3 regions of the Bacillus smithii genome follow, and region 3 is predicted to be linked to each of the others. Evidence: predicted binding sites of a transcription regulator. Region 3 holds the regulator's gene; each other region holds the start of a gene.
What was found. The regulator LexA, encoded in region 3, represses DNA repair genes until DNA is damaged. The targets are predictions, from matches to a motif close to CGAACATATGTTCG.
Positions count from the first base shown of each region.

Region 1 (3,287 bases), 820 kb from region 3:
GTGCAAGCTTCATCCCTAATGAAGCCATCCGTTCCCTCTCTTCATCCGTCAAAATACCTTCCTCTGCCATTTTGGCCGGCAAAACTCCATCGTTCACTCCGACGATAAATGCGGTCTTGATATCCGAAAGACGTGACAATTCCAAATCGGCGATGATGACTTGATCGGCAGATGGTGGAACATTGGTAAATCGCATCGATTCAATGCCCGCTTCGAGGATCGTTGCGAATTTCTTCAGCGTAAAAGGCTGGTCGCCAAGCATCTCTACAAACTCGTCCAGCAATCCAATGATAGCATTCCACGCTTGTTCATGATCACGAGCTGCCAGTAAATCCCCGTTTTCTTCAGCTTCCATACTGAGTCTTTCCAGTTTCGCCGGAATATCCAGTTCTTCAAAATACTTATAAAGCGCCTCGCAAAAATCTCTTCCGTTTTTCGCTTGACGAAACCGTCGATCGAGCCGTAAAACAGGCGTTCGAATCATAGCCCGCAATTCGTTTATTTCTTCCTCTATTGCCCGCTCCTCGTCCGTTTGCGGTGCGTCCGTCAGCTCAAGTCCTCTGTATCTTCTGTAAACCCAGCGTTTTTTTGTTGTCCACAGTTCCCCTTTCACTCCGTGAGCCAAACAATAGTTTTCAAACCGGTCTATTTTTTCTCTTATCTGCTCTGCTTTCATCTTGAAAGGATAAAGAAGCTCTGTTTTGACAGCGCGAAAAACCGGTTCATAACGCCAAAAGCTAGTTAAAATTTCAAGACTGGAACGAATCAATTCAATAAAAGGATGATTTAACATGGTTCTTTTTTGATCAATAAAAAACGGAATCTCGTAGTCATAAAAAATAGTTTCAATCAATTCCTGATAATCTTGTCCGTTTCTGACCAACACTGCTATCTCTTTATAACGATGATGATGTTCACGGACAAGTCTTCGGATTTCTCTTGCCACTCCTTCAATCTCTGCTCTCCTGTTCGCCGCCTCGAAAACAACGGGCGCGCCTTCCCCAATAAACGGCTTGGCCGGCCTTTTGTCAAAAAAGCGTTCCAAATGAATAAGACTCTGTTCCTTGCTGCGAACAAACTCCGTCATCATGATATTTTCTGTCGATATCCCGGAATCGCGGGCCATTTTCCACAAGGAAGCATAAGTTTCGCCAGTCATCCGGAACAAATCCGTTTCTCGCGGAAGTTCTTCTGAATAAGGACGGTCCAGTGTCAGCGCAATCGAAACTTGAGATGCAGCTTTCATCAATTCGTAGATCACCAAGTATTCTTGGGGAGTAAAACTGTGGAATCCATCGATATAAATTTGAGCGTCTTGCAAATACTCCGACTTTTGGATGGACTCCGCCAATAATTGAAAATAATCCTCCGATGCAATATAGCGGTCAACGAGATGATTTTCAAACTCTTCGTAAATCAAGTGGAGATCGTGCAATTTATCAATCAAAAGCTGGGCCTCTCCATTTTCCTCAAACTCCGTTCTCCTGGCCGCAAGTTCATCAGTGCCAACGCAATAGCGTTTCAGTTCAATAAGCGCTTTTTCCACATGCTGAATAAACCCCGATTTGTCTGCTGCTTTAGCAAAAAGCCGCAGATTCTCTTTTCTTTCTTCGATGATTTTTCGAATCAGCATATTTAAACCGGCTGAAGACAAGTGAATCCGAGCGAATCCTCCCGTTTCTTGAAGAACTTTCCATGCAAGACGCGAAAAACTATAAACTTGAGCACGCATCATGCCGTTCAATCCCGGAGTATTCACAAGCGTATATTCGGATAAAAAAGTCATTTGATCAGGGACTATATAAATAATCGGCTTTCCAGATGGATTTTCGATTAATTGGTGAGTAATTTCATCTATTATGAACTTCGTTTTTCCGGTTCCGGAACGTCCTAAAATAAAACGAACAGACATGCGATCACCTCTCCGGTTTTATGGTACCTTGACTGTCATACCCATTATAATACATTAAAAAAACGCCGTATCTCTTTTTGAAATAACCTAATTCTTTGTTTTGTCCGGTCATTGATTCCTGTCATTCGTACCAACATCTATTGTTACCAGAATAACAAACATACGTTCGTATTGTCAAATACAATCTTGTTCTACACATAAATTTCACTTTTAAAGAATTATCCGGTTCGACAAAAAGGAAAGTTTATTAAAGGGGACCCGCAGCTGAATATGGCAGATTTATCTATCACCTTTGCAAAAGTGATCTCGAGTCCTAACCGATCTTATTGTGAGCGGAAAAACAGAACGATTCTCATACGCATACAGTTATTTTGTTATTTTTTGCGCTGCTGGGAATATTGCAGCATGACTGGTACAAAAAGAGGTTGCAAAAAAAAACTTAGACGGAATAAATAACACTAACATTAAATTTAGGTTATAATAGACCTGAATTTTATTTAAGTTGGTGATTATTTATGCGTACCAAAAATAGATTAAATCCAATCGAATCAAAATACTTTAGACCCGAGATAACTAATTGTCCAGAATGTGGTAATAAATTAGTATACTGTCACCCTGTTTGGAGAAAAACAATTTCTACCCTAAAAGGTGAATTTAAAATCATAAATCTAGGATACCGATGTGAGAATAACTCCTGTTCTAATGACACCGTATATCGTTCAGCTGAAGCCGAACAATTAAGTATGAAGCACATTACTTATGGAATGGATGTCATCGCATATATCGGATATTTACGGTTTAAAGAACATAAGACTCGATCTGAGATAGCTACTATCTTATCGGAAAAAGAAGTAAAAATTTCTGAGAGGCAAGTACAGAAACTTTATGAAAGATATGCGTTATTACTGCGGGCAAGCGTTAAAGAAAATATGAAAGAGACATTAGAAAATATTGTGAAAGAACATGGAGGACTTGTCTTATCTATTGATGGTGTCCAACCCGAAAAAGGTAACGAAACATTGTATGTCATCCGTGAAGTTCTTAGTGGTACTATTTTAGCTGCACATAATTTAAAAAGCAGTGCTTCTCAAGAACTGATAGGTATTATTCAACCCATTTTAGACTGGGGTTATCCAATCCAAGGTTTTATCAGTGATGGGCAACAATCCATTCGTTTAGCAATTGAACAAATAGTTCCAGATATTCCGTATCAATATTGTCAGTTTCATTACTTTAAAGACATAGCCAAACCATTAGTTGAAAAAGATAGAAAACTAAAAACGAATATCAAAAAGAAGCTAAGGGGAATAAGGGAAGTTGAAAGAAAAATTGAAAATTCTCCATCTAAAAACATAGAAGAAGAGGTAGCAAGTGA
Region 1 is NZ_CP012024.1:899,167-902,453, reverse strand. It holds gene addB (helicase-exonuclease AddAB subunit AddB) at 1-1,912, opposite strand, end outside; gene BSM4216_RS04255 (transposase) at 2,428-3,287, shown strand, end outside.
Region 1: a site for LexA is predicted at 2,068-2,081, ahead of addB (helicase-exonuclease AddAB subunit AddB). Genes of this name have one in related genera too.

Region 2 (3,287 bases), 830 kb from region 3:
TGATCAAATGCTACTATACGATCCACAGTCATGAAACAGCAGTTTAAGCTAAACCTTACTGAGAAATTAAAAGCCGTTGTCAAAGCATGTATCCAGCCGATTCAAAGAGAGGCGGCAAGCGGGTGTTGTTTCAGAACAGAGAGTAGATGCTGTGCATGCCACATAGCCGGAAAGTAAAATTTTTCATTTGAAAGGTTCTCATAATTCTTATGAAATGCAATATTTGCTATTGTTTTTCCGTCATTCCAATTGCGGAGGGAAGACTCCAACAAGAAAAGGGCTCCTGCGTCAAGCCAGACTGCCAAGGATTTCAGTTTATCCGCTAATATTTCAGGCAATTCTTCCACTTCTTTCATTGCTTTTTTTGTTAAATTAGGCGGATGGAAGAATTGTTGCAGCAACAGAGCCACGGCTACCCCAATGATGGAATCTCGGATTCGATCCAATCCATATCCCTCAAGCTTATGCTCAAATGCAAAAACGAGCAGTACGCTTAGTGCAATTTGGTGCAGCATAATGCCATCAGCCCCTAAAAGGAGAGGGATGACAAGACTGACCAGCATGACAATAGCCAATGACCAGGCATTCGCATGCAAAGAAGATGCGAGAATGAAAACAGACGCTGCCCCGATGATCGTTCCGACGATTCGAGCGATTCCAAATTGGATCGTTTTCATGATCGTCGTTTGTAAACAAAGAATGAGTGAAATCGGTCCTAAATAAGGATATTTTGAACCAAATAAAATGGCCGATTCCCATGAAACGGCTGATCCAATCACCATTTTGAGAATCAGGCTTATTTTTTCTGGCATTGTCAGCTTTATTTGCCCCACCTGCATCCCTCCTGATATGTAGCAAATATCAGGAATTAGTTTGGTTTTTCCAACACGATTTATGCAATGACGAAAAGGACCGTCCTCCACTGAAATCCGTTTTCAAGCAGGAGAACAGTCCTTTTTTCTTTTTTATGTACCAGGTTGCTTTCCCTTTTTGTGTTCTTTTTCATTCAATCGCAATTCCAGCCATTTCCCTGCAAGCCAAAGGATAAAAATCACGATCACCACGATCACGGTCCGAAGCGGCTTTTTAATAAGGGAAACGACATCATGGCCAATGAAGCTGATCGTGAATATCATCACCATTTTACCAGCCACTACAGCTATGAAATACTGGTATTTTTTTATATTGGAAAGCCCGGCCACTATATTGATGAGAGCAGACGGCGTAAACGGAAAGCACATCAATAAAAAGAGCGGGCCAAACCCATGTCTTTCCAGCCAGTTCATCAATTTGCTTACCTTCGGATGATTTTTCAGAAAGCGAAGCATTCTTCTTTGCCCGAATTTCCTGATCAATCCAAAAACAAGCAAAGCGCCGGCAACAGCTCCAACCCAGGAAAACAAAAATCCTAACCAGAGACCAAAAGCGTTGGCGTTGGCCATTACAAATAAAAACAGAGGCAAAAACGGAAAAAACGCCTCCATCATGGGAAGCAAAATTCCTGGTATCGGCCCAAATGAACGATATTTTCGGATTAAGTCCATTACGTGTTCAAGTGTAAACCCATTTGTCAGAGTCTCAAAATCCATTTAATTCCTTTTCCTCTCATTCAATCCTCTGTTAACCCCTATCACTATCATTTTTCCACATTCATTATCAAAAATCCGGCAGATTTTCCGGACAAAAAGAAGATGACTTTATTATTTTATCATAACGAGATCATTTATTTTAAACATTTACACCTAAAAAGCATGGAAAAGAGTCATGGCGTGAATACTTGAAATGATGGCTTCATCTCAGTAAAATATATACGAACAAATGTTCTTTTAGGGGAGAGTAAAGATGACAAGGATTCCTCCTGATGACCGTGATGTTTTAGAACAAGCTATTTATTTGCCTATGCTTTTAACCGTTTTAAATAGAGATCTAAAAGTGGTGGAAAAAAGCCCTTTTAAGCTGAGAAATCCTTATATAGATTGGATCGCCCAAACGATAAAAGAGGTACAAAAAGATTTGGCGAACACCCGCAAATATATGCGGGACCGCCGCATGAAAGCGGAAAAAGTCCGATCAGATGATTTATTTACGATGTATGTATTTTTATATAACGGCTATGAAGAGTATCATAATTACTTTAATCCGAGACTTCGCAATAAAGTAGAAGAGTTAATGAAATATTACTTGTTCGAACGATATCATAACCCCTCTAATTCAGCCAATCCATCAAACGGATAAAAACAAACTCTTATTTCGCATAAAGGGAAGATCCGTGTTTAAGAAAGATCATGCTGGCAAGAAAGGCCTATTCCTTTACATTTCGCAATGGATCACTCGTCCACCTTTGAGGAATAAACCTTTCCGTCAGCACATGCCTTTTACTTTTAATGGAGCAAAGAACAAAGTGTTCCACTCTGGACTTCTTTTACCTGAAATGATAAGGGTGATAGCCTTCTAACGCCATTCTTTTGTCTGCATTCATCCCATATTTTTTTTCAATATGCTGCATTCTTTGTTCAAAACGAATTCTCAGCATGGCGGTACGCATAAACTGTGATTCAAAGGAGCTTCTAGAGATGGGGAGACGAAGTGATTTTCCATTGCTGAAGGTGACGGATGTTTCATAGGCATCAGCTCGGTCATAAGCCGCCACATGTTCGTGGTTGATCCATATGCAGTCGCTTTTTGCAGGAGACAATGTAGGAAACAAATAAATCGCATGAAACGGGTCCACAATGATCGGAGCTTTATGGGTAATGCCGATTAATTGTCGGGTCCCTTCTCTCCTGCCTGAATAAGACGCTCCATAGTACTTGCAGCTTCTTTTGACGACATCGAAAGGCTTCATCGTTGAAATATATTCATCCTCTACTTCCATAATTTTGGAATACACTTTTTGTCCATATTCTGCCGGAAGGATGATCATAGTTAAGGGATTGATCTCGTATTCTAACATCATTTTGTTTTTCTTTTCCTTTTCCATAGCCATTTTCTCCTTTCTTCTTTTTCCATTTTTTGATTAGCATACCATCTTTTCAAATGAATGTCTCATTCCTTTTCAAAAAACACCGATTTTTCATTTTTCAGGTAAAATTTTTCAAAAAATTATAAAATTTCAGTTGAATATTTGTCTCAAATTCCATATAATAAAAAAAAGGCATTCGAGGTGAGCGAAATGGAAAGTAAAAGATCTTATACCGAGATGATGAAGTCGAATGGAGCGCCACTCAGCCACGAGAATATGATTGATGTTTACATCGATATGCTTTTGAATGAAATCTTGTTGAACA
Region 2 is NZ_CP012024.1:894,972-898,258, reverse strand. It holds gene BSM4216_RS04245 (FUSC family protein) at 102-833, opposite strand; gene BSM4216_RS04240 (TVP38/TMEM64 family protein) at 966-1,589, opposite strand; gene BSM4216_RS04235 (YhjD family protein) at 1,843-2,235, shown strand; gene BSM4216_RS04230 (competence protein ComK) at 2,423-2,980, opposite strand; gene BSM4216_RS04225 (IDEAL domain-containing protein) at 3,173-3,287, shown strand, end outside.
Region 2: a site for LexA is predicted at 1,812-1,825, ahead of BSM4216_RS04235 (YhjD family protein). Genes of this name have one in related genera too.

Region 3 (3,287 bases):
AGATAACGCAACTTCTTCATGGATTTACGATCCTTCTCTTGAAAGTTTTTCTGGACTCTCTTCCTTACCCGTTCCAATGCCCATACATTATGCCGAACATAATGGAATCGATCGACCACCAGAATCGGTTTATCAAAACTTTTCAAAGCGAGCGTCTTGTAGGGCTGCCCACATATCCATGACCACCATCTGTACTTTCTCCCTTGGAAGTGTACGGAAGTATTCCTTTAGGGTGGATAGATTCCTGTTAGGAATGATATCGTAAACCCTTCGGTTTACAGGATCGCCAATGATACATTGGTACTTGCCCGTTTCAGAAGTCCCTTTCAATTCATCAATGGCCAGAACTTTCGGGAGGGCCTTATTGTCATAGGAATAGTACTTGTCAAAGAGCCGAATGACGGTGGAATGCCCAAGTCCTGTTTCCTTGGCAACCTGCTTAAAGTTATACTCCCTCACTTTAACCAAAAGAGCTTGGAGGAGTCGTTTCGTGTGGCGCTGGTAACGCTCTAGAAAAGAATAGGGTTCGTAGAACCGTTTTCCACAGGACTTACATCTGTATCGGCGCTTTCTCAAGATGAGAAAACAATATTTTTCAAAGACCTTTACATCACGAATCTTTTGAATTCGATCATCATGGACAGAGGAAGTTTCCTTCTGACAGCAGGGGCATTTTTGAACTTTTACAGGCGTTTGAATATGGATTTCAAAGTGAGTGATTTGATCCTCTACATGAGTGATTTCAACATCTTCTAACCCAAGCAGTTTTGTGATAAAATGAGAATGCATTTACGAAATCTCCTTTTTGATGTAGTCGCCAACTATCATTTTAAAGGGAGATCTTCGTAAGTGCTTTTATTTTGCCTGAAAAGTCTCTTAACCCCAACATTTAGTATAGAACCAAAGAAAAAAGCGTTCATCTTCAGGCGATGAGCGCTTTTTTCCGTAATGCGTCATAACGTATTGCAACTGTACATATATAAGAAAGTAAGACAAGCTTTTTCCGTTTATGGTATACATCCATTAATGAATTTCTCTGTAAATTCCAATCACTTTTCCAAGAATTTTCACATCACGCAAAATGATTGGTTCCATTGATGAGTTTTCAGGCTGAAGCCTTATGTAATCTTTTTCTTTAAAAAATCTTTTGACAGTGGCTTCATTTTCGTCTGTCATAGCGACAACAATTTCCCCATTTAGTGCGGATTGCTGTTGGCGGACGATGACGTAGTCTCCATCAAGAATTCCAGCTTCAATCATGCTGTCACCCATAACTTCCAGCATAAATATCTGTTCATCGCTGGGTGCCAGCCTCTCTGGAAGAGGAAAATATTCTTCAATATTTTCAATGGCCGTAATGGGAATCCCGGCTGTTACTTTTCCAACAATTGGTACATTGATCACATTTTGGCGCGGAATGATATCATCTTCGGCATCGAGTATTTCAATCGCTCTAGGCTTTGTAGGGTCTCTTCTAATCAACCCTTTTTTCTCAAGACGCGCCAAATGGCCATGGACAGTCGAACTGGAAGCTAGCCCTACTGCTTCGCCAATTTCACGCACAGATGGTGGATATCCTTTCGTTTTCACTTCGTTCTTAATAAAATCAAGGATTTCTTGTTGCCTCTTTGATAACTTAGTCATTTTAAGGCAGCCCCCCCGTATCTCTTTCTGTTAAAGGTATTATAGCATGCCAAGAGTTGGAATACAAACATAAGTTCGAAAAAAGAGTTGACTCAAACAAATGTTCGTATTACAATTTTTCGTAAAAGAACAAACATTCGTTCGGAGGTAATTTTTATGATAAAATGGGTGTGGAAAAACTACCGTTTCGCCATCATTTTAGTGATTGTTTCCGTTCTGTCCGGTTTATTTATCATCGGTCAAATGACAAAGGAGCCAAATTATCAGAAAATCGTAGTGCATGAAGGAGATTCGTTATGGTCGATCGCCATGAAATATGGGGACCATCACAACATGGATTATAATGAATTTGTCAAATGGGTGGAACAGAAGAATCATCTTGCCAGCCCTGTCATTAAGCCAGGTGATAAAATTATTATTCCGGTTACAGCCGTGAATAAAAAACATCAAGTTGCTTATAAAGAGGAGTGATGAAACACGAAGGCCATTATCTATTGCCGAGTGAGCACGACAAAAGAAACTCAGGAAACATCATTGGAAAGGCAAGAAGAGGAACTTCGACGGCTCGCTTCAGAGTTTGGATTTGAACTGGCAGCTGTTATTCGTGACCAAGCAAGCGGTTATGATTTGGATCGTCCCGGCGTGCTGGAGATGTTAGATATGTTAAAAGACAAAAAAGCTGGCGCAGTATTGATTCAAGATGAAACTAGAATTGGAAGAGGCAATGCCAAAATTGCTCTTTTGCATTGCATTTATAAAGAAGGGGCTAAAGTTTTTAGCATATCTGACAAAGGAGAACTTCAGCTTTCAGAGTCGGATTCGATGGTTCTTAAAATCGTAAGCATGGTGGAAGAATATCAGCGAAAAATACATAATCTAAAAATCAAAAGAGGAATGATAAGAGCAGTTGAAAAGGGATATCGGCCTGAAAAGAATTTAAAAGGATCCGGAAATCCTTTAGGCAGAGAACGCAAAACACTCCCAATAGAAGAAATCATTCGATTGCGCAACAACGATCTTACATTTGCGGAAATTGCAGCTACATTAAGAGGATTCGGCTACGATGTCTCAAAAGCAACCGTCCATCGCCGCTACCAAGAATATATGGACAGACAGAAGAATGAATCGAAACAGTTGAATGAACAAGACTGAATTCTTGTTTTTTTGTTCTATTTCTAGTATGATTTCCATTAAAATAGGGATATCAAATGAAAAGGAGCAACGGTATGCTTTCAAGTGATAAGATTGCTAGAATCAATGAACTGGCAAAAAAATCTAAAACAGTTGGATTAACTCAAGAAGAAGCGAAAGAGCAATCTCGTTTGCGCGCTGAATATTTAACTGCATTTCGTTCTTCTATGAAAGAAACCATTGAAAAGGTCCGGGTTTTCGATTCAACTGGTCAAGAAGTCACACCAAAGAAATTAAGAAATATCCAAATGAGGAAAAAGCTTCATTGACAACCAATTATTGCTTCCCTTAACATCATGTTGATGGGAAGCTTTTTTCGTTTCAATCGAATGGCAACTTTTAAGTATTCAAATTGGGAAATTCAATCAGGTAGTTTGAAAATCTGAGTAATTTTTCACAAACCATATCATTTTGTTGTATAATTGCTCACAGACATATAATATAAATATGTA
Region 3 is NZ_CP012024.1:1,722,983-1,726,269, reverse strand. It holds gene BSM4216_RS17245 (transposase) at 1-119, opposite strand, end outside; gene BSM4216_RS17240 (ISL3 family transposase) at 133-789, opposite strand; gene lexA (transcriptional repressor LexA) at 1,024-1,644, opposite strand; gene yneA (cell division suppressor protein YneA) at 1,801-2,115, shown strand; gene BSM4216_RS08115 (YneB family resolvase-like protein) at 2,131-2,796, shown strand; gene BSM4216_RS08110 (DUF896 domain-containing protein) at 2,871-3,104, shown strand.